One region of the Mesorhizobium sp. B2-5-7 genome, then DNA from elsewhere that is predicted to be linked to it. Evidence: predicted binding sites of a transcription regulator. Region 1 holds the regulator's gene; each other region holds the start of a gene.

What was found. Region 1 encodes LexA, which represses DNA repair genes until DNA is damaged. Its sites were predicted from a motif close to TGTTCNNNNTGTGTTCNG; they were not measured.
Region 2: FJ543_RS25760 (PA0069 family radical SAM protein) is a predicted target of LexA. The motif match lies at 6,681-6,698, and genes of this name have one in related genera.
Region 3: FJ543_RS23820 (damage-inducible protein) is a predicted target of LexA. The motif match lies at 3,879-3,896, and genes of this name have one in related genera.

The regions. Positions count from the first base shown of each region.
Region 1 covers NZ_VFUO01000001.1:781,721-791,704, forward strand. The annotation lists gene gltX (glutamate--tRNA ligase) at 1-847, opposite strand, end outside; gene FJ543_RS03790 (ComEC/Rec2 family competence protein) at 951-3,404, shown strand; gene lexA (transcriptional repressor LexA) at 3,398-4,141, opposite strand; gene FJ543_RS03800 (GntR family transcriptional regulator) at 4,551-5,324, opposite strand; gene FJ543_RS03805 (ABC transporter substrate-binding protein) at 5,475-6,461, shown strand; gene FJ543_RS03810 (ABC transporter ATP-binding protein) at 6,520-7,299, shown strand; gene FJ543_RS03815 (ABC transporter permease) at 7,305-8,228, shown strand; gene kynU (kynureninase) at 8,276-9,523, shown strand; gene kynA (tryptophan 2,3-dioxygenase) at 9,587-9,984, opposite strand, start outside.
Region 2 covers NZ_VFUO01000006.1:379,399-389,382, reverse strand. The annotation lists gene FJ543_RS25810 (biotin transporter BioY) at 1-282, opposite strand, end outside; gene FJ543_RS25805 (GntR family transcriptional regulator) at 390-1,058, opposite strand; gene FJ543_RS25800 (polyprenyl synthetase family protein) at 1,158-2,174, opposite strand; gene FJ543_RS25795 (DUF2007 domain-containing protein) at 2,363-2,587, shown strand; gene FJ543_RS25790 (methyltransferase) at 2,587-3,387, shown strand; gene FJ543_RS25785 (S49 family peptidase) at 3,465-4,328, shown strand; gene FJ543_RS25780 (membrane protein) at 4,411-4,596, shown strand; gene FJ543_RS25775 (4-(cytidine 5'-diphospho)-2-C-methyl-D-erythritol kinase) at 4,614-5,525, shown strand; gene moaB (molybdenum cofactor biosynthesis protein B) at 5,512-6,066, shown strand; gene FJ543_RS25765 (glycosyltransferase) at 6,095-6,622, opposite strand; gene FJ543_RS25760 (PA0069 family radical SAM protein) at 6,773-7,927, shown strand; gene FJ543_RS25755 (ribonuclease HII) at 8,080-8,775, shown strand; gene FJ543_RS25750 (F0F1 ATP synthase subunit B) at 8,905-9,396, opposite strand; gene FJ543_RS25745 (F0F1 ATP synthase subunit B) at 9,407-9,984, opposite strand, start outside.
Region 3 covers NZ_VFUO01000005.1:577,304-587,287, forward strand. The annotation lists gene FJ543_RS23810 (OmpA family protein) at 1-101, opposite strand, end outside; gene FJ543_RS23815 (caspase family protein) at 546-3,095, opposite strand; gene FJ543_RS23820 (damage-inducible protein) at 3,921-4,679, shown strand; gene FJ543_RS23825 (DNA polymerase Y family protein) at 4,594-6,117, shown strand; gene FJ543_RS23830 (error-prone DNA polymerase) at 6,114-9,386, shown strand; gene FJ543_RS23835 (SOS response-associated peptidase family protein) at 9,432-9,984, opposite strand, start outside.

The sequences.
Region 1 (9,984 bases):
CGATCGACATGATCTCGTCGTCGCCATGGCTCCAGCCGAGCCGCGCAAGATAATTGAGCAGCGCCTCCGGCAGATAGCCCATGGCGCGATAGGCTTCGACGCCGAGCGCGCCATGGCGCTTCGACAGCTTGGCGCCGTCGGCGCCGTGGATCAGCGGGATATGCGACATCGACGGCACGTCCCAGCCCATGGCGTTGTAGATCACGGTCTGGCGGGCGGCGTTGGTCAGGTGATCGTCGCCACGGATGATGTGGGTGACGCCCATGTCGTGATCGTCGACGACGACGGCATGCATGTAGGTCGGGTTGCCGTCCGAACGCAGGATGATGAAGTCGTCGAGATCCTTGTTGGGGAAGCGCACGTCTCCCTGGACCCGGTCCTGCACCACCGTCTCGCCCTCGGCCGGTGCCTTGATGCGGATGGCGCCCCTGACGCCGGACGGCGCCTCCGACGGGTCGCGGTCACGCCAATGGCCGTTATAGCGTGGCGGTAGGCCCTTGGCGCGTGCAGCTTCGCGCATTGCCTCGAGCTCGGCTGAAGTCTCGTAGCTGTAATAGGCCTTGCCCAGGCGCACCAGCTCCTCGGCCACCTCGCGATGGCGCGGCGCGCGTTCGAATTGGGAGACCGCGTCACCGTCCCACGAAAGGCCAAGCCAGGTCAGGCCATCGAGAATGGCCGATGTGGCCGCATCGGTCGAACGCTCGCGATCGGTGTCCTCGATGCGCAGCAGCATCGTGCCGCCGGTATGCTTTGCATAGAGCCAGTTGAAGAGCGCCGTGCGCGCGCCGCCGATGTGCAGATAGCCGGTCGGCGAGGGGGCAAAACGGGTGATGACCTTGTCGGGCATGGAACTCTCGGAAAACGTCTGAAGCTGGGTGCGGAGCGTGCGGACTTTCGCGCGTTGCGCGTTCATGTAGCATAGGACGTCGAGGGTGCAAGGGGCAGACCCGATGACTGGACGAGGCCGGGGCTCGGATCGGGGCGAGGATGCCGCTATCGGCGTCAGCGAGCGATCCCTGTTTGCGGCGCCTGCGACGATCCCACTGCCATCTCCGCTCGTGGCTGCACCCGAAACCAGGTCGCTGCAGGCAGGTGGGCAGGCGCCGGCGCCGGCTCCTGCCGCGGGCAGGATCGTGCGCGTGCGCCGGCAAATCGGCCTGGTATCCTTGCCTCGCCTGCGCCATGGCGTGGCCCGGGCGGCGGAGCTTGAACTCGACCGGGGCATCGCGTTCCTGCTGGTGCCGGTCTGTCTGGCCGTTGGGGCGATCGCCTATTTCTCGCTGGCGTCCGAGCCCGACTTTGCAAAGCCCGTCGCGGTCGTGGTGCTGATGGCGGTCTGTGCCTTCGTCTCGCGTTCCTGGCCCAAAACCCATCTGTGTCTCATGGCAGTGCTGTTGTGCGCGCTGGGCCTGCTCGCGGCGAAGGTCGAAACATGGCGAGCCGGAACCCGGATGCTGGGTTCGGAAATCTCCACGCAACTGACCGGCCGCGTGGTCTCGATCGAGGAGATGGAGAGCGGCCGCATCCGGCTGACCATGGACGTGATTTCGACCGCCCGGCCGAAACTGCGCTATGCGCCGGAGAGGGTCCGGCTTTCCGCACGCAAGATACCGCCGGGAATGACCGCCGGCTCGCTCATCACAGGCTACGCCAAACTGTTGCCGCCGACCGGCCCGGTGCGGCCGGACAGCTACGACTTCTCTTTCGACAGCTATTTCGCCGGCATCGGCGGCAGCGGCTTCTTTCTCGGCAATCCAACGGTTGTTTCCGCCGACGACGGTGAGATGCCGCTATCGGCTCGCCTTTTTTCAGGCATCGAAAATGCCCGCGAAGCCATCGCCGACCACATCAGGGGCAGCGTCGGCGGCGCTGAAGGCGAGATCGCGGCGGCGCTGATCGTCGGCGTGCGCGCCGGCATACCCGATGAAATCAATGAAGCGATGCGGCGTACCGGCATCTATCACATCATCTCTATTTCGGGACTGCATATGGCGCTTGTGGCCGGCACCATCATGGGTCTGCTGCGTGGTGCCTTCGCGCTGTTTCCAGACTTTTCCGCGCGCCGGCCGGTGAAGAAATACGCGGCCGCCGCCGCACTGTTCTCGATCGCGGCCTATCTCATCATTTCCGGTGTCGTCGTTGCCGCCGAACGCAGCTTCATCATGCTGGCGGTGATGCTGATTGCCGTCTTCTTCGATCGCGCTGCGCTGACCATGCGCAATCTGGGGATCTCGGCGATCGCCGTCATCCTGGTCTCGCCTCACGAGGTCGTCGGCCCGAGCTTTCAGATGTCGTTCGCCGCGACCGCGGCCCTGGTTGGCGCTTATGCCGGCTGGGCCGATCACCGTGCGGGAAAGACGCGGCCACCGCCGCGAAAGCGATCGCTGCCCGGGTTCCTGACGCGAAAATTCCTGCTGGCGACAGGAGGATTGGCCATGACGTCCATTATCGCCGGCAGCGCCACGGCGTTGTTTGCCATCTGGCATTTCCAGCGGGTATCGCCGCTCAGCCTGTTCGCCAATCTGGCCGTGATGCCTATCGTGTCGGTCGTGATGTTCCTGGCCGTCGCCAGCGCGCTGTTGATGCCATTCGGACTGGATTGGCCGGCTCTCTACCTCATGGGCAAGGGCCTGACAGCAATGATCGCCGTGTCGGCGTGGATATCGGAGCGCTCTCCGGTCGATGGAGTCGGGCTGATTTCGCAGCAATCCGTGCTGCTGGTCACCGTCGCGCTGGTTATCGCGACGATGGCGACGACATGGCTGCGGCTCGCGGCGCTGCCATTCGCGCTCGCCGGCCTGTTGACTGTGTCGCACACACGCGCGCCCGATGTGCTGATCTCGGAAGATGCGCGGCTGGTCGCGCTGCCGATCGGCAATGGCGAACTGGCCGTCAACCGGGAACGTCCGAACGAATTCGCAACCGACAACTGGAAGCGCGCCCTGATCTCCGAAACAATCGTCAAACCGGAAATGTTCGACACGACAGACAGGCAATTCGATGTTGCCAGTCCCACCGACCTGCCGCCGGGATCGCCCTTCTACTGCCGCGAAGGCCTGTGCCTTGCCAGGCACCCTTCCGGCGCGATCATTGCCTATGTCGAGGACCGCAAGACCACCTGGAAAGCCTGCGCTTTCGCCGACCTGATCATCGTCAATGACGCAACCGCCTATGACGCCTGCCACAATCCACTGGTTCTCGTCGTCACCAAACGGCAGCTCGCCCGCAAGGGAAGCGCTGCCGTCTTCTTCAATTCCCAGTCGGCCACGACCCGGGCCGCGATCGCATTTGCCGTCGACGGACCATACCGGCCCTGGCACGAACAGCGAAAATTCTCACGCGAGGCGAGGGGGCTGCCGCCGTACAAAAAACCCGACAAGCCCGATAACAAGCCGGTTCAGTAGCGCCTGATCAACCCGACCAGCTTGCCTTGTACCTTGACCCTGTCCGGCCCGAAAATGCGCGTTTCGTAGGCTGGATTGGCGGCCTCGAGCGCGATCGAAGCGCCTTTGCGGCGGAACCGCTTCAGTGTCGCTTCCTCTTCGTCGACCAGTGCCACGATAATTTCGCCCGGGCTTGCCGTGTCGGCATTGCGGATAATGACCGTGTCTCCATCGAAGATACCAGCCTCGATCATCGAGTCGCCCTTGACCTCCAACGCATAGTGCTCGCCGCCCATGATCATGTCTGGCGGCACCGAGATCGAATGCGTCTGATGCTGGATGGCATCGATCGGCACACCGGCGGCGATACGGCCCATGACCGGGATGGACACGGCTGAAACCGCGTCGTCGTCGTTGCCGGCCGCGGGCAGGCGCGAAGGCGCAGCGGCCGGCCTGATCTGGCGTCCGAGACTGCCTTGGCCAAGGCTGCCTTGGATGACGCTTGGCGAGAACTTCTTTGCCGCATTGAGGCCCGGCGCGATCGAGTCCGGCAGCCGCAGCACTTCCAGCGCGCGCGCCCGATTGGGTAGCCGGCGAATGAAGCCGCGCTCCTCCAGGGCCGTGATCAGGCGATGGATCCCCGACTTGGAGGCAAGATCGAGTGCTTCCTTCATCTCGTCGAAGGAAGGCGGTATCCCGCTTTCCTTGAGCCGTTCGTGGATGAACATCAGCAGTTCATGTTGCTTGCGTGTCAGCATGGCGGCCCCCAAGACATTGAACGAAAGGTTGAACCAGAATCGAAAAACAAACCCAGAACAAACCCTATCTGTTCCAGTTGTGTTCTGCAACCGTTTAAAGTTTAATGAATTTGTTAAGGGGTCTGAAGTTTTTTGCCCGCGACGGCGGGCGGCAACCAGTCCTTTCCGCCGTCGGCAGGCGCATTGAAATCGTTTTGGTTAATGGCCTGTGGCCCATCCGCCGACGAGGCTTTGGCATCAGTTAGTTGGAAGGCTTCTCCTCGGAGGGACGTATAATTCGCGGAGCCATTATTCGCGGAACGAAACGAAACCAAAATGCCAACGATTGCTAGCTTCGGGCGGCCATGGATCGGGGCGTTCGGCGCACTCCGGCCAGCGCGTTCGAATAGGCGTCGCGGAAGCGCTGAAGTTATCCCGAACCCGCCTTCAAGCTGCCGGCGCGAGCGGCGTATCTGGTAGCGCCGCTGTCTTCGCTGTGGACATAGACGTGCAGTGTGTAGCCGATATGCGCCGTCATCAGCGCCTTGGCCCGCTCGACGTCACGGTCGAGCGCCGCTTCCATGATCGCGGTATGGTGTTCGATCGCAATCGCTTCGCGTAGCGCTTCGATTGCCTCTTCATAGCCATCCTTGAGGCCGGCCGCGGCCCGCAGTGTCGGCGCCAGACCAAGAAAGCGATGATGCCGGCGCAGCTGATCCGAGATCGTCGAGCGGAACCGCAACAGCCAGTCGCATGTGGCGGCGCTCAGCAGCGCCGCATGGAAAGCCTCGTGGTTCTCGTCCCATCTGTCGACGGCCGCGTCCGAGGGATCGTCGACCGCCGTCTTGCAACGCGAGAGCCGGTAGTGGGCGGTGACCACGGCATCCTCCCACTCCCTGCCGCCTTTTTCCATCGATTCGAGGAACAGGGGTATCTCGACCACCATCCTGGCGCGTGCCAGATCCTCCAGCTCGGCCCGCGACACCGGAGCCACGGCAAAACCACGATTGCTGATTGCGGTGACCAGGCGTTCGGCCTCGAGCCGCGACAGGGCTTCGCGCAACGGTGTCCAGCCGACGCCATAGGTGCCGCGCAGCGCACTCAGTTTGAGCGGGGCGCCGGGCATGAGGCGCGTGGTCAGGATGTCGCGCCGCAACAGCTGATAGGCGGCTTCCGTTTTTGTGGAACTCGTTTCATTCAGCATGGTGATCAATCCGTCGTCTGGCGAAAAGTATATATGATAGTGCGTCACAGCAACAATTATATATAATGTTTGACACAGACCAGCGGACTCACCATGATCGCCGTAGTAGCCGCGTTTCCAAGCGGCCCTGATCAAATCTGGGAGGAAATGATGTTGAAGTCGAAATCCGCTTGGTTGTCGGGTTTGGCGCTGGCAGGCGCATTGATGGTCAGCGCCGGCAGTGCCGCGGCCGATCAGATCCGTATCGGCATTGCCAATTTCGGCGAGCATCCGCAATTGAACGCCGCCATAGCCGGCTTCAAGAAGGCGCTGACGGATAATGGCTACGTCGAGGGTAAGGACGTCGTCTACACGGAGAGCCACACCAATTTCGATGCATCGCTGGTGCCGCAGATGATCGCCAAGCTGCAGGCCGAGCAGCCCAAGCTGATCTACACCATCACCACGCCGGTATCGCAGATCGCCAAGAAAGCGCTTGCCGGTTCCGGCATTCCGATCGTTTTTGCCGCGGTCACCGATCCGGTGGCGGCCAAGCTGGTGCCGTCATGGGACGCCGGAGACGAAGGCATGACCGGCGCCAGCGATCTGCAGGACGTCGCCGCGGTGATGGCCTTCACCAAGAAGCTGCTGCCGAACGCCAAGCGCTTCGGCGTGCCTTATAATCCCGGTGAGGCCAATGACGTTGCCTTGGTCGAAAAGATCAAGGCGGCGGCACCGGCCGCGGGCTTCGAGGTGGTGGAGGTCGGCATCGACAACGTCAATGACATCCAGCAACGCATCGCTTCGCTCGCCGGCAAGGCCGACGTGATCTACGGCCCGGCCTCGAACCTGATACAGCCGGCGATCGCAGCTGTCTCCGCGGCCGCGCGCCAGGCCGGTATCCCGGTCGTCAACTCCGATGACAGTGCGGTCCGTAACGGCACCGTGCCGGCGAGCTTCGCGGTCAATTACACGCAGGTCGGCGTCAACGCCGGCAACATCGCCGCCGAGATCCTCAAGGGCAAGGATCCTAAGACGATCGCGCCGTCGCGCCCGGCCTACAAGGACCACATGGCAACGATCTCGCGCAAGGCGATGGCCGCGTTCGGCATCGAGATACCGGCTTCAATGGCCGATTGCGGCTGCATCGTCGACTAACATCGGAACTGCTGGGGTGACGGCGTCGGCGCCGTCATCCCGAGGTCAGGGAGAAACGATGCTCGAGATTCGATCCGCGCGCAAAGTGTTCTACAAGGGCCAGGCCGACGAGAAGGTCGCGCTGGACGGTCTCAGCCTGTCCTTGGCCACCGGAGAGTTCGGCATCGTCATCGGCTCCAACGGGGCCGGCAAGAGCAGCATGCTCAACGCCATTTCCGGCGCCCTGATCCTCGATTCCGGCCAGATCCTGATCAACGGCGCCGACGTGACTGCAATGCCGGTGCACAAGCGCGCCGCGAAACTGGCGCGCGTGTTCCAGGACCCGATGCGCGGCACCGCCGCCAGCATGACGGTTGCGGAAAACATGCTGCTGGCCGATTTGCGCAGCCAAAAGCGCACCTTGCGCCCGGGGCTGAACACCACCCGGCTTGCGTCCTACAGGGAACGACTGTCGATACTGGGTCTCGGTTTGGAAAATCGTCTCGACACGCGCGTCGACCTGCTCTCGGGCGGGCAGCGGCAATCCTTGTCGCTGATCATGGCGGTCGGTGGGTCGCCGGACTTGCTGCTGCTCGACGAGCATACCGCGGCCCTCGACCCGCGCACGGCCGAAATCGTCATGCAAGCGACGGTTCGCGCCGTCAACGCGCTGAAACTGACGACTTTGATGGTGACCCACAACATGCAACACGCCGTCGACCATGGCAGCCGGGTGATCATGCTCGATGCGGGCCGGGTGCTCCTGGAAGTCACCGGGCAGGAGAAGGCGAGGGTCACGGTTATCGATCTGATCGGCCATTTCTCCGTCAAGACCGATCGCATGTTGCTGGCGAGCTGATCATCATGGGTTTTGTTGGGGACGTTCTCACCAGCTTCGTCGCGATCGTGCCGGTCACCCTGGCGCAAAGCCTGATCCTGGCCTTTGTCGTGCTCGGGATCATGATCCCGTTTCGCATGCTGAATTTTCCCGATCTCACCAGCGAAGGCGCTTTTCCGCTGGGCGGCTGCGTCTGCGGCGTTCTCCTTGCCGCCGGCGCATCGCCGCTGATGGGCGTTGCTGCCGCCCTTGTCGCCGGCTTCGCGGCGGGCTGCTGCACCGCCTTCATCCATCTGCGCTTCCGCATCCACACGCTGCTTGCGGGCATCCTGATGATGACGATGCTCTACAGCATCAACCTTCGCATTATGGGCAAGTCCAACCTGTCCGTCTTCGGTTCGCCCTCGGTGTTCGACTGGGTGCCGTTCGCGCGGCCGGGTTTCCCCGCCAGCAAGATCGTCGTCGCGGGTCTCCTCGCGCTTGCCGCCTTCATGCTGCTCTACATGTTCTTCAGGACCGAGAAGGGGACCGCCGTGCGCGCCGTGGGCGCCAATCCTGACATGGCCGAAGCGCAAGGCATCAATGTCTGGGCCGCGACCATAGGCGGTGTCGGGCTGGCCAGCGCTTTTTCGGCGTCAAGCGGTGCGCTGATGGTGCAGTCGCAAGGGTTCGCCGACGTCAATATGGGCCTGGGAATTCTCATCAACGGCCTTGCCGCGCTGATGATCGGCGAAGCCGTCGTCGGCAAGCAAACGGTCTGGCGGCAATTGCTGGCGCCCTTCGCCGGCGCGATCATCTACTACCAGCTGGTGTCGTTCTGCCTTGCGGCCGGCATGCCGCCGCCTGACCTGAAGCTTGCCACGGGCCTGTTCGTGCTGGCCATGCTTGCCTTGCCCAGCCTCAAGCGCAGCCGGGGTTCCGCACCGGTTCGCGAAGCGATTCGTGAGTAACCGGCGTGAATGACCAAGGCGTGAATAACCAGGGAATGTCACAAATGATGCCTACGACGCTCGATCTCGCAGCCGTCGAAGCCATGGATGCGGCGGACCCGCTGCGTGCCATGCGCGACCGGTTCATCTTGCCGGAAGGCGTGATCTATCTCGACGGCAATTCACTCGGCGCCGCGGCACCCGCCGTCTTCGACGAGCTGCGGAAAGCCGCGACCCAGGAGTGGGCACAGGATCTGATCCGTGCCTGGAACACCGCCGGCTGGTTCGACATGCCGGTCGCGCTCGGCGACCAACTGGGGCGGCTGATCGGCGCGGCGGCCGGCCAGACGGTGGTCTGCGATACGACCTCGATCAACATCTACAAGGTGCTGCATGCCGCACTCGGCATGCGGCCGGACCGCTCGGTCATCGTCGCCGAGGGCGACAGCTTTCCAACCGATCTCTACATGGCCGAAGGCGTGGCCTCGACGCGCCCCGGCACGGTGTTGCGGCTTGAGGGCGTTGATGCGCCGACCATTGAGGAGCTGATCGACGAGCGCGTTGCGGTCATCCTGGTCAACCACGTCAACTACAAGTCCGGCCAGCTGCGCGACATGGCGGCACTGACATGCAAGGCCCATCAGGTCGGAGCGCTGATCGTCTGGGATCTCTGCCACACCGCCGGCGCGCTGCCTGTCGAGCTCGACAGCGCCAATGCCGATTTCGCCATCGGCTGCACCTACAAATATCTCAATGGCGGCCCGGGCGCGCCAGCCTTCATCTACGCCGCCGAGCGTCATCACGATAAAGTCCAGCAGCCGCTCAGCGGTTGGTGGGGCCATGCGCGGCCCTTCGCCTTCGAGCAGGGTTATGCGGCCGGGAGCGGTATCCGCCGGTTCCTGTGCGGCACGCAGCCGGTGTTATCGATGCGAGCGCTGAAGGGGGCGCTGGATATCTGGGACGATGTCGACATGGCGACGGTGCGCAAGAAGAGCGTCGCGCTCACCGACCTGTTCATCCAGCTCGTCGAGACCAGATGCGGCGCCTACGGCCTGGAGCTGGAAAGCCCGCGCGACGGCAATCAGCGTGGCAGCCAGGTGTCCTTCCTCCATCCCAACGGTTACCAGGTGATGCGGGCCTTGATCGAGCGCGGTGTGATCGGCGATTTCCGTGCGCCGTCGACGATCCGCTTCGGCTTCACCCCGCTCTATGTCGGCTACGCCGATGTATGGCAGGCGGTCGAGGTCCTGGAAGATATCCTGCGCACTGGCGCCTGGCAGGATGCACGCTTCGCGGTCAAGACGGCGGTGACCTGAAGCCGGCGCGAAGCCGGGAAAAATGTGACGCGGTTTCCCACAGGAATTGCGTCAGACGAGAGTTCAGAGCCGGGTGCGAACCGTCCACAGTTCCGGAAACAGGACGACTTCGAGCATCTTCTTGAGATAGGAGGCGCCCGACGTGCCGCCGGTGCCGCGCTTCAGGCCGATGATGCGCTCGACGGTGGTGACGTGGTTGAAGCGCCAGCGGCGGAAATAGTCCTCGAAGTCGACCAGCTTCTCGGCCAGTTCATAAAACATCCAGTAGCGCTGTGGATCGCGGTACACCGTCTGCCAGGCGACCAGGACTTCTTCGTTCTCGGTCCGCGTCTCGCGCCAATCCGTGCGCTTTGCGTCCGCCCCGATGTCGAAGCCATTGCGGGCCAGAAGCAGCAGCGCTTCATCGTAGAGCGACGGCTCGGCCAGGATCGCCTCCAGCTTCTGGCTGAGGTCCGGCCGAT
Region 2 (9,984 bases), on a different contig from region 1:
GGCAGCGCCGCCGGCCAGGACTGGAAAGCCGACAGCACCTTCGACCAGCCATGCCGCGATCGTCACCGCGCCAAGCCGCCAGCCATAGAGTGCGCCAATCAGCGTCACGGCGAAGGTCTGCATGGTCACCGGAACTGGCACCATCGGAACCTCGATGTAGGAGGACAGCGCCAGCAACAGCGTGCCGAGCACGACGGCGCCGGCCCGCCAACCGAGCGATCGCTGCTGGAGACGCAGCGGGCTGAAGGACGGTCTGGCGGACGAGAATGCGAGGTTGGTCATAGGCTTCCCTTCGGTCGATCCGAAATTATAGATAATTTTTGCCTTCGATCTATTATCGAATCCACATTTCTGGAGCGATAGCAAGCCTAGGCTTGGGAAAAGATCGTTCAACCCACGATCGCGAAAGCTTCGCGCGTGGCGCCGGAGGCTGTCCTGACCGGCTTGCGGCCAATCCATTGGACATGCCGTCCCAATGTTGTCGCGGCCGATTCGGTGTTCCCCTGCCGCAAGGCGGTGAGGATCGCCCGGTGGTCCTGGTCGGTGCGCGTCTCCCACTCCGAGCGCCAGGCCGCGAACAGGAAGCGGGCGCTCGCCGCGTGCAGGTCGTCTATGGTGGCAAGCAGGCGGGGCATGCCACAGGGCGTCAGGATCAGCCGGTGAAAGGCGCGATTGGCCTCCTCCCACGACCTGACGTCATGGGATTTGTCGCCGGCTTTCGTCGCCTCCTCGGCCTGGTCGAGAATGGCCGAGGTCAGATGCGGCGCGGCTTGGCGCAGTGCCAGCACTTCGAGTGCGGCCCGCATTTCGGCGACCTCCTTGACCTCGCCCAGATCGAAGGCCGCGACACGCACGCCACGACGCGGCTCACTGACGGCGAGGCCCTGCGCCTCGAGTCGGCGAAAGGCCTCGCGCACGGGAACGTGGCTGGTGTTGAATTCCTCGGCGACATGATCCTGCCGCAACCTCGCCCCTGGCTCGATCGCGCCGGAGATGATGCGATCCGCCAAAACCTTGCCGATGCGGACCGCGATGGTGTCGTCAGTGCCCTTGGCCATGTTTTATAGATAATTTGCGACTGGGCTGCTTGTCGAGACGGCAGGGCGAATTCACAGGCGTCTTTTCACTGACGGCCCCGGTAGCAAGCCGTCAGGCGCTCAGTTCACGCGGCTGATGCAGAAGTCGATGACGTCGATCAGCGCCGATTTCTGCGGCGTCTCTTCCAGCGGCGCCAGCGCGTCGCGGGCGATCTCGCCGAAATGGCGAGCGCGCCCGATCGTGTCGGCAATGGCGCCGTGGCGGGTCATCAGGCCGATCGCCTTTTCCAGCCCGGCGTCGTCGGTGACATTGTCCTCGATGGCGCGCTTCCAGAAGGTGCGTTCGGCCTTGCTGCCGCGCCGGTAGGCGAGGATGACCGGCAAGGTCACCTTGCCCTCGCGGAAATCGTCGCCGACATTCTTGCCCAGATCCTTGCTGGTGCCGCCATAGTCCAGCGCATCATCGATCAGCTGGAAGGCAAGGCCGAGATTCATGCCGTAGGAACGCAGCGCCGCACGGTCGTTGCGGGTCGCCTGGGCGATGACCGGGCCAACCTCGGCGGCGGCCGAAAACAGCGCGGCGGTCTTGGCCTTGATGACGGCGAAATGCTCGTCCTCGGTGGTTTCGAGGTTCTTGGCGGCGGCCAGCTGCATGACCTCGCCCTCGGCGATAATCGAGGCTGCGCTGGACAGGATGTCGAGCGCTTCGAGCGAGCCGACATCGACCATCATGCGGAAGGCCTGGCCGAGCAGGAAGTCGCCGACCAGCACGCTGGCCTGGTTGCCCCAGATCATGCGGGCGGTCTTCTTGCCGCGCCGCATGCCGCTTTCATCGACCACGTCGTCATGCAGAAGCGTGGCCGTATGCATGAATTCGACCGAAGTGGCGAGCTTGACGTGGCCCTCGCCGGCATAGCCGAACATCTGCGCCGCGGCCAGCGTCAGCATTGGCCTGAGCCGCTTGCCGCCGGACGAGATCAGGTGATTGGCGACCTCGGGGATCATCTCGACGTCGGAGCCGGCCTTGGACAGGATCAGCTCGTTGACACGTCCCATATCGGCAGCAGTCAGATCGATGAGATCCTTGATGGAGGCGGGCTCCCGCTTCCCGTTTTCGATGTTGAGAACGACACCCACGACAATCACTCCCGTCTTGGTATAACGCGTGCGACGGCACCCTTAGTCCCGACAAGACTCTAGGGCCGCTGGCACGGCCACGGCAAGTGGCGAATTGGCGCGGCGGCGGCGACAGCGTGTCAACGCCGGGAAATGCGGGAATGCGGCCGCACGTTTACATGCACGCCGCAACCTGCGAGTTTCTTGCGATGATAGAGCTCATCCGCACCAACGACGCCGTCATCATCTCCTTTGTCGAATCGCTGATGCGCGATGCCGGGATCGGCTGCTTCGTCGCCGACCAGAACATGAGCGTGCTCGACGGCTCGCTTGGTATCCTGCCGCGACGCGTCATGGTCGATGCCGACCAGGCCGACGCCGCGCGCCGCATCCTGACCGATGCCGGCATCGCCAACGAGATCCGGGGGAAATAATGTCGGCCGCGCCAGCCGCCCTTGTCCCGGATACGCCGGCCCACACGGTCGACGCGTTCCACCGCGGCCGGTTCTGGCTCGTGCAGCCCAAGCATGGCGGCCATCGCGCCGGGATGGATGCAATGATGCTGGCCGCATCCGTACCGTCCTCGTTTGGCGGACGGCTCGCCGATTTCGGGGCCGGCGCCGGTGCTGCCGGTCTTGCGGTGCTGTCGCGCTGTCCGGGTGCCCAGGCTGTGCTGGTCGAACGCGCGCCTGAGATGGCGGCCTTCGCGGCAGCCACGCTTGCCCATCCGGGCAACGCGCACCTCAGCGATCGCGCTGCCGTGCTCGTCGCCGATGTCACCGTGTCGGGCCGCGCCCGGGCCGCCACCGGCCTTGCCGACAATGATTTCGACTTCGTCATCATGAACCCGCCTTTCAACGCCGCCCGGGACCGCGCCACACCCGAGCCGCTAAGAAAGGAAGCGCACGTCATGGAGGACGGGCTGTTCGAAAGCTGGATCCGCAGTGCGGCGGCGGTTGTCAGGCCGCGCGGCGGGCTTGCCGTCATCGCCCGGCCCGAACAGCTCGGCGCCATTCTCGACGCGATTTCAGGCCGCTTCGGCGAAGCCGAGATGCTCGCCGTGCACCCTCGCCCGGACGCGGCCGCAATCCGCATTATCGTGCGGGCAGCACTTGGGGCACGAGGAAAGCTCGCCATCCGTCCGCCCCTGATGCTTCACGCGCGATCGGGCAACGGCCCCGACGAGCGCAGCGAAATGATCACCAACGGGCTCGCCTCGCTGTTCGGAGACTGAGCTGTTGGCGGCCTACACATTGCCGTTGGCCGGGAAATCCCTACATGCCTGCAACCATCGCCGGAGACCACGCCATCGTGAAACGTCTTTTCAACCGCCTGCTGCCGAAGTCCTGGCGCTCCTCCGTCGTCACCGTTCCGGTCATCCGACTGCACGGCACCATCATGGCCGGCGGAGGCCAGTTCCGGCCGAGCCTGTCGCTTGCTTCCACCGCCGGACTGATCGAAAAGGCGTTTTCCTTCGAGGCGCCGGCGGTCGCGATCTCGATCAATTCGCCGGGCGGCTCGCCGGTGCAGTCGCGGCTGATCTTCAAGCGCATCCGCGACCTTGCGATCGAGAAGAATAAAAAGGTCCTGGTCTTCGTCGAGGATGTCGCGGCGTCCGGCGGCTACATGATCGCGGTCGCCGGCGATGAGATCTTCGCCGATCCGTCGTCCATCGTCGGATCGATCGGCGTGGTGTCGGCCTCGTTCGGTTTCCCGGAACTGATGAAGAAGATCGGCATCGAGCGCCGTGTCCACACCGCCGGCCAGAACAAGGCGGTGCTCGATCCGTTCAAGCCCGAGAAGAAGGAAGACGTCGAGCGGCTCAAGGTGCTGCAGCTCGAAGTGCACGAGACCTTCATCGATCTGGTCAAGGAGCGCCGCGGTACGAAGCTGGCGGACGATCCGGACCTGTTCACCGGGCTGTTCTGGACCGGCAAGCGAGGCCTGGAGCTCGGCCTCGTCGATGCGCTGGGCGACATGCGCACGGTGCTGAAGACCCGCTTCGGGCCGAAGACCCAGCTCAGGCTGGTGGCGGCGCCGCGCGGTTTGTTCGGCCGCTTTGGCCTGTTCGGCTCGAGCAAGGGCTTTTCGGCGCCCGATATCGCGGCGGCTGCCGCCAGCGGCGTCATCAATGCGGCGGAAGAGCGCGCATCGTGGGCGCGCTTCGGGCTTTGAAAAAGCCATGAAAGCGTCTAGCATGGTTGCCCGAAAGACCCGACCGGCCGGTCTTACCGGCCCAGCGTGGTAGGAGTTTGACATGCCGCAGCTCATTTTTTTCGCCGTCGTCGGCGTCGCCGCCTATTTCGGTTACCGCACCTTCGTGCGCGAGGCTGAACGCGTGACGGCCAAGGTGCGGCGCACCGAAAAACAGGCGGCCAACGGCGCGATGGGAACGCTGGTCAAGGATCCGCAGACCGGCGAATACCGGCTGGCCAAGGACTGACCCTCATTTCACTCGCAATCGAGACTGCGGAATCGGGTCAGCGTGTCCGGACATGGGCCGCACCCGCCAAGATAAACCTAGCTTTGCACGTCACCGGCAGGCGCGCCGACGGCTATCATCTCATCGAAAGCCTGGCTGTGTTCACGCGCTTTGGCGACAGGATCGAGATCGCGCCGGCCGACGCCGATGAGTTCAGCGTGTCCGGCCGCTATGCGGCGGACGTACCGCTCGATGGCGGCAATCTTGTGCTGAAGGGCCGCGACGCCCTGCGGCAGGCCGCCGGCGTTCGGAGCACGCCGCCGGTAAGCATCAGGCTCGAAAAGAACCTTCCGGTCGCATCCGGCGTGGGCGGAGGGTCGAGCGACGCGGCGGCCGTGCTGCGCGGGCTGACCGAGAGCTGGGGGCTGGAGCTCGATAGCGCCGAACTGGCGCGGATCGGTCTTTCGCTTGGCGCCGATGTGCCGATGTGCCTGGCGGCAAAGCCGCTGGTCGCGCGCGGCATCGGTGAGGAACTGTCGATGGTGCCGGATTTTTCAGCACTGGGTCTCGTGCTGGTCAACCCGGGCGTGCCGGTCTCGACGACGGAAATCTTCGCCGCACTCTCCCGTCGCGATAATGAGCCGCTGCCGCCGCTGCCGCGCAGCATCGATTTTCACAGCCTGCGCAACTGGCTGGAAATCACCCGCAACGATCTTGAGCGGCCAGCCCTTGCGATGCAGCCCGCCATAGGCAGGGCGCTTTCATGGCTTGATAAGGCCGGATCGGGCTTTTCACGAATGTCCGGATCGGGCGCGACGTGCTTCGGCCTGTTCGAGACCGGCAATGTCGCCAAGCGCGCGGCGGCCGAGATCCGCGACCGCCAGCCCGACTGGTTCGTCGCGGCAACGCGCAGCATGGCGTCGGAGGCTGGGCGAGATGGCCAGAATTGACGAGAGCCGTGCCTTCATTCCGGTGCGCATCGCGGTGCTGACTGTTTCCGACACACGCAGCCTGGCCGACGACAAATCTGGCCAGACACTGGCCGATCGCATTACCAAGGCCGGCCACATCCTGGCCGCCCGCGATATCGTCACCGACGACCGCGAAAAAATCCGCGACGCCGTTCTGGCGTGGTCGCGGGACAAGGCCATCGACGTCGTGATCACCACCGGCGGTACCGGTTTTACCGGACGCGATGTGACGCCCGAGGCGCTGGAGCCGATCTTCGAAAAGCGCATGGACGGATTTTCGGAAGTGTTCCACCGCATTTCCTATGACAAGATCGGCACCTCGACTATCCAGAGCCGGGCGACCGGCGGTGTCGTCAACGCCACCTTCGTCTTCGTGCTGCCGGGATCGCCCGGCGCCTGCAAGGACGCCTGGGACGGCATCCTCGAGCCACAGCTCGATTACCGGCACATGCCCTGTAACTTCGTCGAGATCATGCCGCGCCTGGACGAACATCTGCGGCGCGGCAAATCGGCGTCGTAAGCAACGCCACGCAGAGCCGTTGCAAAAATCACCCCCCAGAGCGGTGCTGCTGCTTCGGCTGCGCTGGCCAGATTTCGGCGTCGAGCCGTCTGGTCGCCAGCCCGCGCGCTAAGGCCTCGGCGCTGCCGGCATTCTTGGACAGCGATGCCGCCTGTCGCTTGCTGATCACCAGTCCGTCGGCGAGCGCGCGGTTTGCCGAAAAGACCCGGGCCAGGAACGGTGGACGGCTGCCCCGCGCCCGCGAGAACCGGGCCGCTATTGTCTGCCTGGCCGTATGGGCGACGACGGCGTCGATCCAGCCCTCCACCAGCCTCGCACCCGGTTCGAGAAACAGCAGCCAGTCACCCTTGGCCTGGCGGATGCCGGCGGCGATGCCCCCGCTCCCCACATAGTGGCAGCCGGCATGCTCGGCGACGCGATGGGTCTGGTCACTGGAGCCCGTGTCGCAGACGACAACCTCACGCACCACGCCCTCGACCGCGCCGCCAATCAGCGTCGCCAGCGTACGGGCGAGCCCCTCCTCGTCATTGTGCGTTTCAATCAGAACACTGAGCATGATTAGCCGAATAGCGGAAAGCGTTGGTCGGCGCCAGTTTTTGCAGCGCACCATAGAAAGTTCTTGATTTGTTCTCATCGATAAAATAGGAATAATTTCATGAACAGAGCGATTCGACACAACATGGACAGTCCATGGGAGCGGGCGAAGATGGAACCGATCATGCGAGCCGACATTGCAGCCTTCGGAGCAGGACGAGCCGAAATGGCCAATGCAATGATCGAGCAGAGCGGCATGCGGGTCCGTCCGGACCGCAACCGCGGCCGGTCGGCAGGCATCAATCCGTCCGGCCGGTTCGAACCTGTCAGCCGGCATGTCTTCGACGACGGCTGGAGTTCGCTGGAGGAACTTCCTCCCTTCAAGACCGAGGTGCAGGTGGAAAAGCCGCGCACCATCATCACCCGCAACGAATCGCCCGACATCTCCTTCGACCGGTCGATCAATCCCTATCGCGGCTGCGAACACGGTTGCGTCTATTGCTTCGCGCGGCCGACACACTCGTTCATGGGCCTGTCGCCGGGCCTGGACTTCGAATCCAAGCTGTTCGCTAAGCCCGACGCGGCACGCCTGCTCGACAAGGAATTGTCAAAGGATGGCTACCAGCCGCGCACCATCGCCATCGGCACCAACACCGATCCCTACCAGCCGATCGAGAAGCAGTACCGGATCATGCGCGAAATCCTCGAAGTGCTGGAGGCGCGCGGCCACCCGGTCGGCATCGTCACCAAGTCAGCCCTGGTCGTGCGCGACATCGACATTCTGTCGCGCATGGCGGAGCGGGGCTTGGCCAAGGTGGCGCTGTCGGTGACGACGCTTGACCGCATGCTGGCCAGGACGATGGAACCTCGGGCATCGACGCCGACCAAGCGGCTGGAGGCGATCAGGCAGCTTTCGGATGCCGGTATCCCCGCTTCGGTGATGGTGGCGCCGATCATTCCGGGCCTGACCGACCAGGAGATGGAACGCATCCTCGACTCGGCGCACCATGCCGGGGCGCGCGAAGCCGGCTATGTGGTGCTGCGCCTGCCGCTGGAGGTCAGCCCGATCTTCAAGGACTGGCTGCTGCGCCACTATCCCGACCGCTATCGCCACGTCATGTCGCTGGTCCGTTCGATGCGCGACGGCAAGGACTACGATTCGGAATGGGGCAAGCGCATGAAGGGCGCCGGACCCTATGCCTGGCAGATCGGCCGGCGCTTCGAAATCACCGCAAAGCGGCTCGGCCTTAATGCCGAGCGGCGTACGCTGCGGACCGACCAGTTCGTCGCTGCCGGCAAGGACCAGGAGCAGTTGATGCTGCTCTGAACCGAAAATCGCCTCGGCTGTTCATTGCCGCCGTGGCAAAGAAATCCCGTCCGGCCTGCCCCGGCCTGCAGACGGTGCCCTCCCGGTCCGGCGCCCCACCCGACCCGGAGGGACTTGCGGAGAATCGGAGCCGATGCGAACCTCGCCGCAACATGGCTCGCGCGCGTTCTGATTCTCCGCCTCTCTTCGAAATCGTCGAGAAACCCGATTTCTCCTTCGAGACGAAGGCGATGGCCGATGGTTTGTGGCCGGTCGCCGGGATGGACGAAGCCGGCCGCGGCCCGCTCGCGGGTCCCGTGGTCGCGGCGGCAGTGGTGCTCGACCCCGCCAATATTCCCGAGGGTCTCGACGATTCCAAGCGGCTTAGCCACCTGCAGCGCGAAGCGCTGTTCCTGCACATCATCGGCTCCGCTCTCGGCGTCTCGATGGCGTCGATCAGCGCCGAGGGCATTGATGGCACCAACATCCTCAAGGCGAGCCTCGAAGCGATGCGCCGCGCACTGGTCGGGCTGCCGGTGCAGGCTAAGCTCGCGCTCGCGGATGGGCGCGACGTGCCGCCGGGATTGCCCTGCGAGGGGCGCGCGCTGATCAAGGGCGACCAGCGCTCCCAATCGATCGCCGCAGCCTCGATCGTCGCCAAGGTCATGCGCGACCGCATGATGCGCGGCTGCGGCAACCATCACGGCCGCTACGGCTTCGAAGTCCATATGGGCTACGCCACGGTCCGGCACCGCACGGCGATCGAGGCGCATGGGCCAGTGGCTCGGCTGCATCGCACCTCGTTTGCGCCGTTCCGGCTGGGCGGGACTGAAGTGGTTGAGGAAGAGAGCTTGGCCGGGCTGGAGTAAGGCGACGGCAGTGGCAATTCCGATCTTCCCCACGAGGGCGGAGATTGGCCGCTTTGACGCGCCGCTTTCTCCCAAACAAAAAAGCCGCCAGGTTGCCCGGGCGGCTTCGTGTCAGCGACTGAAGAACGCTCAGTTCAGCTTGGCCTTCACATCCTGCAGCGCGGACCTGAACAGGTCGGCTCCGGCCTTGGCGTCAACCTTGGCGGCGAGCAATGCGCGTGCCGCCTCGACGGCTATATCGACGGCGCTGGCCCGCACTTCGGCAACCGCGTCACGCTCGGCTTGGCCGATCTTCTGCTCGGCAAGCGCGGTGCGCCTGGCAACGTAGTCCTCGGTCTTCTTGTGGGCGTCGGCAGCCAGCAGTTCGGCCTCACGCTTGGCGGCCGCTACAATGTCGGCGGCCTCCTGCTCGGCTTCCTTGCGCTTCTTCTTGTATTGGCCGAGCAGTTGCTGGGCTTCGTCGCGCAGCTTGCGGGCCTCGTCGAGCTCACTGCTGATCCTGGCGGCGCGGGCGTCGAGCGCCTTGGCGATCATGCCGGGCACCTTGATGTAGATGGCGATGGCCAGGAAGATGATCAGGGCAATCGTGGCCCAGAGCGTTGCGAGAGATGTAGCGTCCATGATGCGCTCCTCACCGGGCCACGGATTTGACCGCGGCCGCGATCTCGGCCTTGCTGGCCTTGCCGCCAACGAGTGCCTCGACGATCGCCGAAGCGGTATCCTCGGCGATGCTGCCGACTTCCTTCATGGCATTGGCCTTGATGGAAGAAATGCGTGCCTCGGCCTCGCCAAGCTTCTCATCGAGCGCGGCCTCGATCTTCTTGCGCGCGGTGTCGGCTTCCGCCTTCGCCGCATCGCTGGCCTGCTGGCCGATCGAGTTCGCGTTCTTCTTGGCTTCCGCCAGTTCCTGTTCGTAAGCGGCAACGGCGGCGTCGGCCTCGCCCTTCAACTTGGCCGCCTGGTCGAGATCCTGGCTGATGCGGTCGTTGCGGACATCGATGATGCCGCCGACGCGCGGCATCACGACCCGCTTCAGGAACAGGTAGAACAGCCCGAACGTGATCGCCAGCCACAGAAGCTGCGACGGAAACGTCTCCGGATTGAATGGCGGAAACGTGCCGTGCGCTTCGGCAGGCACGCTGGTGCCGGAATGCGTGTCTCCTCCGGTCGCAGCGTGGCTGGTGTCGGCTGATGGCGCGGACTCTTGCG
Region 3 (9,984 bases), on a different contig from region 1:
GATTGCGGTCCGAGGAATAGCAGTCCCAATATCGCTATGACGACAAAGCCAGGACGCTGCGCTTTTGCTCGCGCTCGCCAGAATGCAACGACTTCGAACATGGAACGCCCCCGCCAGGCAACCCGATCCAACTAACGGCATCGGCGCAACCATAGAGCACTTGTCCCTGATTGGCGAGCGCTTCGAGTCGGCCATGGCAGCGGCAATGCCAGAATATGAAGTTAGCTGCTGGTGACCGCCGTCACCAGCTGCTACCGCCGCCCGAACTGCCCCCACCGCTACCGCCACCCAAAGGAGTGACGACCGGCGGGGATTCGTTTTGGGCCGGTTTGATCAATTTCGTGGCCGTCACCTTCTTGCGCTTGATGGTTTTCGGTGCAGTCGTCGTCCGAACGGCCCTGGCCCGATGTTGGTGTTTCGTCGCCGGGGTCGGCTCGACCGTGGGCGTCACCGTTGTGCAACCCGCCACGGCCAGAGCGCCGGATAGAACTGTTGCGACAATTGCCTGCTTCAATGCCCAGCCCACCACATTGCCTCCTTGTTGTTCAGAACAGGTCTCGGCGCGGATTATCTTGCTCCCAGACGGCTCTGGCCGTCTTGACTAGTTGCTCGTCGACAGAGCCGCCCGCCGGAATTTTCGATCTGAGTTCCGAGCGCAGCTGCTTCAAGGCGGCTGTTTTCGGCTTCGCACCGAATTGCGCCAGCGTTGTGCGAGCACTCGGCAATTCGTTGCGAAGATCGAGCCCTATGCTGAACGCCAAATAGCGGACAACCAGAGCCTGATCGGCCTTGTCGCCCTTCTGCATCTCGATGGCCGCGCGGTCATACGCGCCGGAATAATCTCCGCGAGCGCTCGCAAGCTCGAAAAGCCTTGTCGCCTCATCGAGGTTCTGCGTCACGCCAACTCCATCCCGATACATGCGGCCGAGACTGCCCGGCGCATAGGGTTGGCCGAGATCCATCGCTTTCTGGAAAAGCGCCTGTGCCTGCTTCGGATCCTTCTCGACGCCACGTCCGCTGAGATAGCTGCGGCCTAGAAGGTTCATCGAGTACATATCTTGCCGTTCAACTCCCGCTTTGAGAAAGGCGACTGCGCGATCATAATCCGCGGGCACGCCGCTACGACCTTCGGTGAAGATCGAAGCAAGCTCGTTCATAGAATAGGTATGCCCCATAGCGGCCGCCTTCAGCAGTAGATCCAATCCCTTACGGGTATCGCGTTCTACTCCCAAACCATTGAACAGAGCACGTCCCCAGGCAGTCATCCCATAGGGGTCGCCTTTGTCGGACGCCTTCGCATAGAAGCCATTCGCCTTTTTGGGATCCACGGCAGCCCCTATCCCTGAGGCGGCAATATAGCCCAGCTCGAACACTGCGCGCACATGCCCCTTGTCGGCAGCATCCTGGATCGCCTTCTTGGCCTCGTCGACCTTACCAACTGCAAGCAATGCCCGGCCGAGCTGGTAGTGGAAGCGAGGGACATCGGGATAGGCTTTCACCGCCGCTCGGCAGACGTCTACGGCGTTGCTGCTGATCTCATTCGGCAACAGGCCGGGGACGACGCCCTGCAGGTCAAGTGGCTCACCCGCCTCCCTGTCGCAGGGGTCGACGCTTGGCGAGAGCTTCATCGTCGCCGGCTTCGACGACGTGTTGTCGGCCCTGATTTCGAAGCCGACGATCAGTGGCTGGACGGCGCCGATCTGGGGTTCATAGCGCAAGTGGTCGACTTCATCGGCCATCAGGCTCGAATCTGGCGACAAGGTCCGATCCGGCAGCGACAGCGTTCCCGTTGCCGGATAGCCTGCAAGTTTCAGGCTGACTGCCGGATCCGCGGTTGGGAAATCCAGTTGCAACGGGACCGGGCCGACGCCAACTGGAACATGGACCTCACGATTCTCGATGGCTTCGGCGGCGCCGGCAATGTGAATGCCGCGTTCCACCGCTTGCTGCTTCTGTTCGGACTCCAGCGAGGCTATAAGTTGCTTGCCCTCGGCACCCTCACCATTCTTGACCCGGAACACCAGGATGCCCTGGGATTCGCCGCCCCAATTGTCGCGCGTTGAATAGGCCAGCATGTCGACTTCTTCCTGGGCACCCACACCTTTGGGCACGTCCATTCGCAATCGCGGGAGATCCTTGCCGGCAATCGGCTCCCCCGCCGCAACCGGCTTCCCGTCCAGAATCAGATGCCCCAGCGCCGGCTGCCTGTCGATGCTGACGGTGACCGCACCGCCATCGACATCGACCGGCTCCGGCAGGTCGAGCGCGACAGGCCCGACGCCGGACGGCACGACCTTTTCCAAGACGGGCGGCAGTGCAGGCCGGTTGGCGCGACGCATGAGGACGACCTCGTCGATCAGCGATGAGTTTTCCCAAGGCACTTGCTTACCGGCCGTAGCCTCGACCACATCCCTGCGAACGGCTGCCATGACCGAGCGTATCTCCTGGTTCGGCGCCAGCGCGCGACGAGAGAAGGCGGAGGAGAAGGGGCTGAGGTCGCCATTTCCGTCATAAGCGACAGCACCGGGCTCGGTGGCGAAGGCTATAAGCGTGTTCAGCGAACTTTTCACCTGTGCAAGCCCGGTGTTGCCAGCAACGATCAGCTGGTCTCGCAACCAATAGTCCTTGCGCGGAAACGGATTGTTGCGGCAGGCATCGAGGATGATCACCTGGATCTTTGATTTCGTCCGCAACTGCTGCAGCACATCATCGAGCTTGACGGCCTGGACCTCAATGTCGGCCGCGTTCTTGAGCGACGCATCGACCGGGATCAGGAAATTTTCTCCGCCGATCTGAAAGCCGTGGCCGGAATAGTACACGATCGCCAGATCGGCACCGTCCGCCGCCGCGAGGTAGTTGCGGAACTGTTTTTCGAATTCGATCTTGGTGAGATCCTTGGCGACGAACACATCGAACCCGGCCAGACGAAAGGTGTTCGACACGTCCTCGGCATCCTTGTCCGGATTCTTGAGGGCCGGAATCTCGCGGTATTCGGAATTGCCGATGACAAGGGCCACCCTACGATCGGCACAAGCTTGGAATGCCGTGAAGCTGGTGAGCATCAGGGCCGCAATGAACGCAAAACATCGCAGCATGGCGCATCCTTAACTGCTCACGACCTGAAGGGTACAAGACACAGCTTGCGACAACCAGGTCTGTTAAAGACTTCACAATCTGCCCAAACGGCAAGGTCGCACCCGCGATGGATGGCAGGTGCTGTTCCCACACTCCTAAAATAACCCAGTGGCGTGGGTACCGCAATAAGCCGGGCGAATGCGAACCAGTCTGCGGCGTGATCGGACTGCAGGGCCTTGCTGTCGCCCGGTCAGCTATGTCGACAAAGCACCGGGCCGGTTGACACTATCTCGCCTCGGCCCGTTGCTTCGCGGGCGGAGCCCTCCCCGCTTTGGGAGCCATTTAGACCAGCCCAGGCTTCTCGCACGTCCTGTGTCCGTTTCCTCGCCTTCGCGGCCGAGACAATCCCGCCTTCGCGCCGATCAACGAGCGCACCGTCGCGAGCATCCGCCACAACTCGGGTCGGCGACCGGTCATCTGAAACTGCCCAAGCGATCTGGCGGGTGGCCAAACGATCCCTGTGCGCCGCTGCGCATCGCAGCCGCTGCCGATGCGTGCCCGTGGATGGCAGCGCGCTCGGGCTGCCAATTGGCAGGAGAAGCTATCAACGCGCCTGCTCTTGCGGGGAGGACTTCTTCCGGCACTCCTTGGCTGATTACGAGATGCACGAGCGGTCGCGCAGACGCACCGGCACTCGGGGCGGGGCTGCAGTTCGGCACAGCTCACCTGGCGCGTTGCTTCAAACCGTCCAAGGCCTGCTCGGGACACCCGCCCTGCCCTACCTCTTGACTCTTGATCCGTGTTGGAACAAATAGAGAACAAATTCCTATTCTGCTGAAGGTTCGATGAACGTGCGGCGACAACCCGCTATCGGTACATTGCGCGCGTCGATCGAGAAAATCGAAGGCCGGAGCCGACCTACTAAGTCGGTTCTTCCCTTCGGAATCCCCGATCTCGACAAGCGGCTCCCCGGGGGCGGGCTGGCGCTCGGTGCCCTTCATGAGATCGCCGGCGGCGGCACCGGTGCGATCGATGCCGCCGCCGCGGCCCTTTTCGCCGCGGGCATCGCCGCCCGTACCAGGGGCAAGGTTCTGTGGGTCATCACGCGCTCCGACCTCTTCGCGCCCGCTCTGGCGCAGGCAGGCTTGGCGCCCGACCGGGTCATCTATGCCGAAGCCGGTGACGATAAGACCATTCTTGCTTGCGTGGAGGAAGGCTTGCGGCACGGTGGGCTCGGCACCGTGGTCGGCGAAGTCGCCCGGCTCGACATGACGGCCTCCCGGCGGCTTCAGCTTTGTGCCGAAGAGACCGGCACCATCGGCATCGCCCTGCGGCGCTGGCGACGGCAGGCCGAGGCGGCTGATTTCGGGCAACCGACTGCGGCTGTGACCCGATGGCGCATCTCGGTGCTGCCTTCGGCTTCATTGCCGGTGCCCGGGGTCGGCCGTCACCGCTGGCTGGTCGAGCTTATCCGGGCGCGAGCTGGCGGAAGTGCGGATTTTGAACTGGAGGCCTGCGATGGCAAGGGTCGTCTCGCTCTTCCTTCCCAGCTGGTCGACCGACAGGCTGCGGCGCCTGGCTGGCGACGCCGCACCGCCCGCTGAGGCGCCGCTCGTGCTGACTGGCCTGCACGGGAGGCGGGAGGTGGTGCTAGCCGCGGACGCGGCGGCCTGGGCTGCGGGCGCGCGCGTCGGCATGCCTGCCACCAAAGCCCGTGTTCTTGTCCCCAAGCTGGTCGTTCGAGATCATGATGCTGCGGGTGACGCCGAGGCGCTCGGCCGGCTGGCCGTCTGGATGTTGCGGCGTTACGCCCCGATCGTCGCGGTCGACGTGCCGGACGGCATTGTCCTCGACACCACGGGCGCCGATCATCTGCACGGCGGCGAGGAAGCGATGCTCGCCCGCCTGGTTGACCGGCTGGCTACGTCCGGGTTCACCAGTCGGTCGGCGATCGCCGACACCTGGGGAGCAGCGCACGCGCTCGCGCGTCATGCGACCAGACCGGCAATCGTCGCCCCGCCGGGACACAGCGCCTCAGCGATCGCACAACTGCCGCTTTCGGCGCTGCGCCTGCCGGCTGATACGATCGAGGGCCTGCGCGTCCTCGGCTTCGAACGCATCGCTGATCTGCTTACGCAGCCGCGTGCGCCTTTGACGTTGCGGTTCGGCCCCCAGCTTGGGCGGCGGATCGATCAGGCACTTGGCGTCCTCAACGAGCCGATCGATCCGATACGCGGCGAGGAGCTGACCGAGGTCAGACGCAGCTTTGCCGAGCCGATTGGGGCGGCCGAGACCATAAAACGCTTCATCGGTGAGCTCGTCGCTGCCCTGCGCCAAGCGTTGGAAGCCAAGGGGCTTGGGGCCAGGCGTCTTGATCTCATCTGCCACCGCGTCGACAGCAGCGCCCAGGCCATTCGCGTCGGCACCGCCCTTCCCGTACGCGATGCCAAGCGCCTGACGCGGCTCTTGACCGACAAGGTCGAAACCATCGACCCCGGCTTCGGGATCGAGGTCATGACACTGACGGCGATACTTGCCGAGCCGCTTGCCGCCAAGCAGCTCATGACCTCGCTGGTCGACGATGCGGCACCGGACGTGTCGGACCTGATCGATGTGCTGGCCAACCGTGTCGGCGAGCGCTCGCTCTATCGCGCCGCGCCGGTCGCCACCGATGTTCCGGAGCGATCGGTGCGCCGCATTCCCGCAATGGCGCCGGACTCCGGCGCCACATGGCCGGGTGATTGGCCGCGCCCGGCCCGGCTCCTGCCCTCGCCCGAACCGATCGAGACCGTTGCGCTGTTGCCCGATCATCCACCGGTGTCCTTTACCTGGCGAGGCATCCGACGCCGTGTTCGCCGCGCCGATGGACCGGAACGCATTTTCGGCGAGTGGTGGCGTTGCGACGCGGAACTGGTGGCTGTGCGCGATTATTTCCGCGTCGAGGACGATGCCGGCGAGCGCTATTGGATCTTCCGCTCCGGCGATGGCGAGGACGCGGCCACCGGCTCGCATCGCTGGTTTTTGCATGGGGTGTTCGGATGACCGACCGCCACCGCTACGCGGAACTACAGGTCACCTCGCATTTCAGTTTTCTGCGTGGCGCCTCATCATGCGAGCAATTGTTTGCCCAGGCCGCGGTGGCCGGGATCGAGGCGATGGCAGTGGTCGACCGCAACTCGCTCGCCGGGATCGTGCGCGCCCACGAGGCCGCCAAGGCCACCGGCGTCCGCCTCGTCGTCGGCTGCCGGCTCGACCTCGCCGACGGCATGTCCGTCCTGGTCTATCCAACCAATCGAGCCGCTTATGCGCGGCTCTGCCGGCTGCTGTCCCTCGGCAAGAAACGCGGCGGCAAGGCCAAGTGCATCCTCGACTGGGCAGACCTCGTCGCCTATGGCGAAGGCCTACTCGCCGTGCTGGTTCCCGACGAGGCCGACGAGTGCTGTGGCCTGCGTCTGCGGCGGCTGCGCGACGTCTTCGGCGACGGCGCCTTTATGGCGCTGACCTTGCGCCGGCGGCCGAACGATCAGCTGAGGCTGCATGATCTGGACACCCTGGCAGATGATGTCGGTGTGGCGACTGTTGTCACCAACGATGTGCTCTTCCACGCACCGGACCGCCGGATCCTGCAGGACATCGTCACCTGCATCCGTTATAACGTCACCATCGATGAACTTGGACACCGACGCGAGCGCCACGCCGATCGCTATCTGAAGCCTCCGCAGGAGATGCACCGGCTGTTTGCGCGCTACCCGGAAGCGGTGGCTCGGACAGTGGAGATCGTGTCACGCTGCCGCTTCGATCTCGCCGAACTTGCCTATCAATATCCAGAGGAACGCAGCCACCCGACCCTGACGCCGCAGCAGACGCTGGAGAAGTTGACCTGGGAGGGCGCCGATGAACGCTATCCCGAAGGCGTGCCCGACAGCGTGCGAGCCTCGCTCAGGCACGAACTGCGGCTGATCCAAAAGCTGCGCTACGCGCCCTACTTCCTCACCGTGAACAGCATCGTGCGCTTTGCGCGATCGAAAGACATTCTGTGCCAGGGCCGGGGCTCGGCCGCTAACTCAGCGGTGTGCTACGTGCTCGGCATCACCAGCATCGATCCCGGCCGCAACGATCTGCTGTTCGAGCGCTTTGTCTCCGAGGAGCGACGCGAGCCGCCCGACATCGATGTCGACTTCGAGCACGAACGGCGCGAGATCGTCATGCAGTGGGTTTACGAAACCTACGGCCGCGACCATTCGGCGCTCTGCTCGACGGTGATCCGCTATCGCACCAAGGGAGCATTGCGCGACGTCGGCAAGGCGCTTGGGCTCACCGAGGATCTAATCAGAACCTTGTCCGGGCAGGTCTGGGGTTGGTCGCAGGAAGGTGTCGAGGCCAGGCATGTCGAGGCGCTCAACCTCAATCTCGGTGACCGACGCCTGCGCATGGCGCTTGATCTCGCCCGCCAGTTGATGGGCGCGCCGCGCCATCTGTCGCAGCATCCTGGTGGCTTCGTGTTGACCCGTGACCGACTTGACGAGCTGGTGCCGATCGAGCCCGCCGCAATGGATGATCGCCAGGTGATCGAATGGGACAAGGATGATATCGATGCGCTGAAATTCATGAAGGTCGATGTCCTGGCGCTGGGCATGTTGAGCTGCATGAAGCGCGGTTTCGATCTTCTTGCCCATCACAAGGGCATCAAGCTCGATTTGGCGACCATCCCCGCCGAGGATCCGCGCACCTATGCCATGATCCGCAAGGCGGACACCCTGGGCACCTTCCAGATCGAGAGCCGGGCGCAGATGTCGATGCTGCCGCGCCTCAAACCCCGCACCTTCTACGATCTCGTGGTCCAGGTCGCGATCGTGCGGCCCGGACCCATCCAGGGTGACATGGTCCATCCCTATCTTCGGCGCCGCCAAGGCTTGGAACCGGTCCATTATCCCAAGCCCGAACTCGAGAAAGTTCTGGGCAAGACGCTCGGTGTTCCCCTGTTCCAGGAGCAGGCGATGCGGGTGGCGATCGAATGCGCCGGCTTTACCCCCGGTGAAGCCGACATGCTGCGCAAATCAATGGCAACCTTCAAATTCACCGGCGGTGTGTCCTCCTTCAAGCAGAAGCTGATCCGCGGCATGGTCGACAAAGGTTATCAGCGGGCCTTTGCCGAAAGTACGTTCAAGCAGCTTGAGGGCTTCGGTTCCTACGGTTTTCCAGAAAGCCACGCAGCCTCCTTTGCCCTTATCGCCTATGCCAGCGCGTGGCTGAAATGCTGGCACCCAGATGTGTTTTGCGCGGCCCTCCTCAACGCCCAGCCAATGGGCTTTTACGCGCCTGCCCAGATCGTGCGCGATGCGATCGAGCACGGCGTCGAGGTTCGCCCCGTCTGCGCCAATTCCTCGCGATGGGACTGCGTGCTCGAGCCAACGGAAAATGATAGCCGCTTTGCCGTTCGCCTTGGACTTCGCATGACGCGCGGGCTCGCCAACGCGCATGGCGCCGCGATCGTTGCCGCGAGAGCCGATCGGCCCTTTGCTTCGATAGATGATTTCTGGCGGCGCGCCGGCGTGTCCTCAGTAGCACTTGTCCAGCTTGCCGATGCAGATGCATTCCGTCCGTCCCTGGGCCTGGCACGCCGCGAGGCGCTCTGGGCAATCAAGGCGCTGCGCGAGGAGCCGCTTCCTCTCTTCGCCGCCGCCTCCGCTCGCCAGGCGCGCGCCGATCCCGAAATCGAGGAGCCGGCCGTCTCGTTGCGGCCGATGACGGCAGGTGGCGAAGTGGTCGAAGACTATGGCCATGTCGGCCTGTCGCTGCGTGCCCACCCGGTATCCTTCCTGCGCGAAGATCTGCGCCGCCGGCGTCTGGTCACCTGCAGGGAAGCGATGGAGGCGCGCGATCGGGCCTGGCTCGAGGTTGCGGGCATCGTGCTGGTGCGTCAGCGCCCCGGCAGCGCCAAGGGGGTGATGTTCATCACGCTGGAGGACGAGACCGGCATTGCCAACCTGGTCATCTGGGTCAAGGTGTTCGAGCAGTATCGGCGCGTTGTGCTTTCAGCCGGCATGATCGCTGTGCGTGGCCGCATCCAGCGCGAGGGCGACGTCGTCCATCTCGTCGCGCAGCGGCTCACCGACCTGTCGGCCGACCTCGCCAGCGTCGGCCATCGCGAGGGCGCATTTCCGCTACCGCACGGGCGCGGCGACGAGTTCCATCATGGCAGTCCGACGCTCGATCCGCGCGGTCGTCCCGCCAGCATGCGCAGCCGCGATATCTATATCCCGGACCTGCATATCGACACGATTCGCGTGAAGCCTCGCGATTTCAAATGAAGTCCTCGCGTTTGGCCGCAAATCGCCAGCGCCGAGCAGGGCTCGTCAGTCGCTTCCTGGCCGAACCGTTTCAACGTGCAGCGTGCCTGCAGGCGACGGTTGAAGCAGCTCCGCTTCGCTCTTGGTAAGGTAGATCCAGTGCGCCCAGTCCTGCGGGCGCAACACGACGACCTGCCGGTCATGATAGGGCCCAACGTCTGGTCCCGGATCGGTCGTCAGCATCGTGAAGGCCGCTGGCGCTGTGCCCTGCCCTTCCCGCCAGGTGCCGGCGATGGCCATGAACGGCTCATCAGTCATTGTGAAGCGATGCTTGGCCTTGGGATATTTCTTGCCCGTGAACTCGAAGAAGGCCGAGGCCGGAATGAGGCAGCGATTGCTCTTGGCAAAGCTTCGACCTTCGGAGCGGAAGTTGAAAACCGGACCGCTGCGCGGGTTCGATGGCGGGAAGCTGAAATTCATGGGCACCAGCTCGATGCCGTTGCCCGCTGCGCGCATCACCGGGCCGACATCGTTGACCTTGATGTCGTCTGCCTGGGGGAGATCGCCTTCGCTCTGCTGGGTCGGTATCCCGAGTTCGAGCCTCTGCATCATCTTGCAG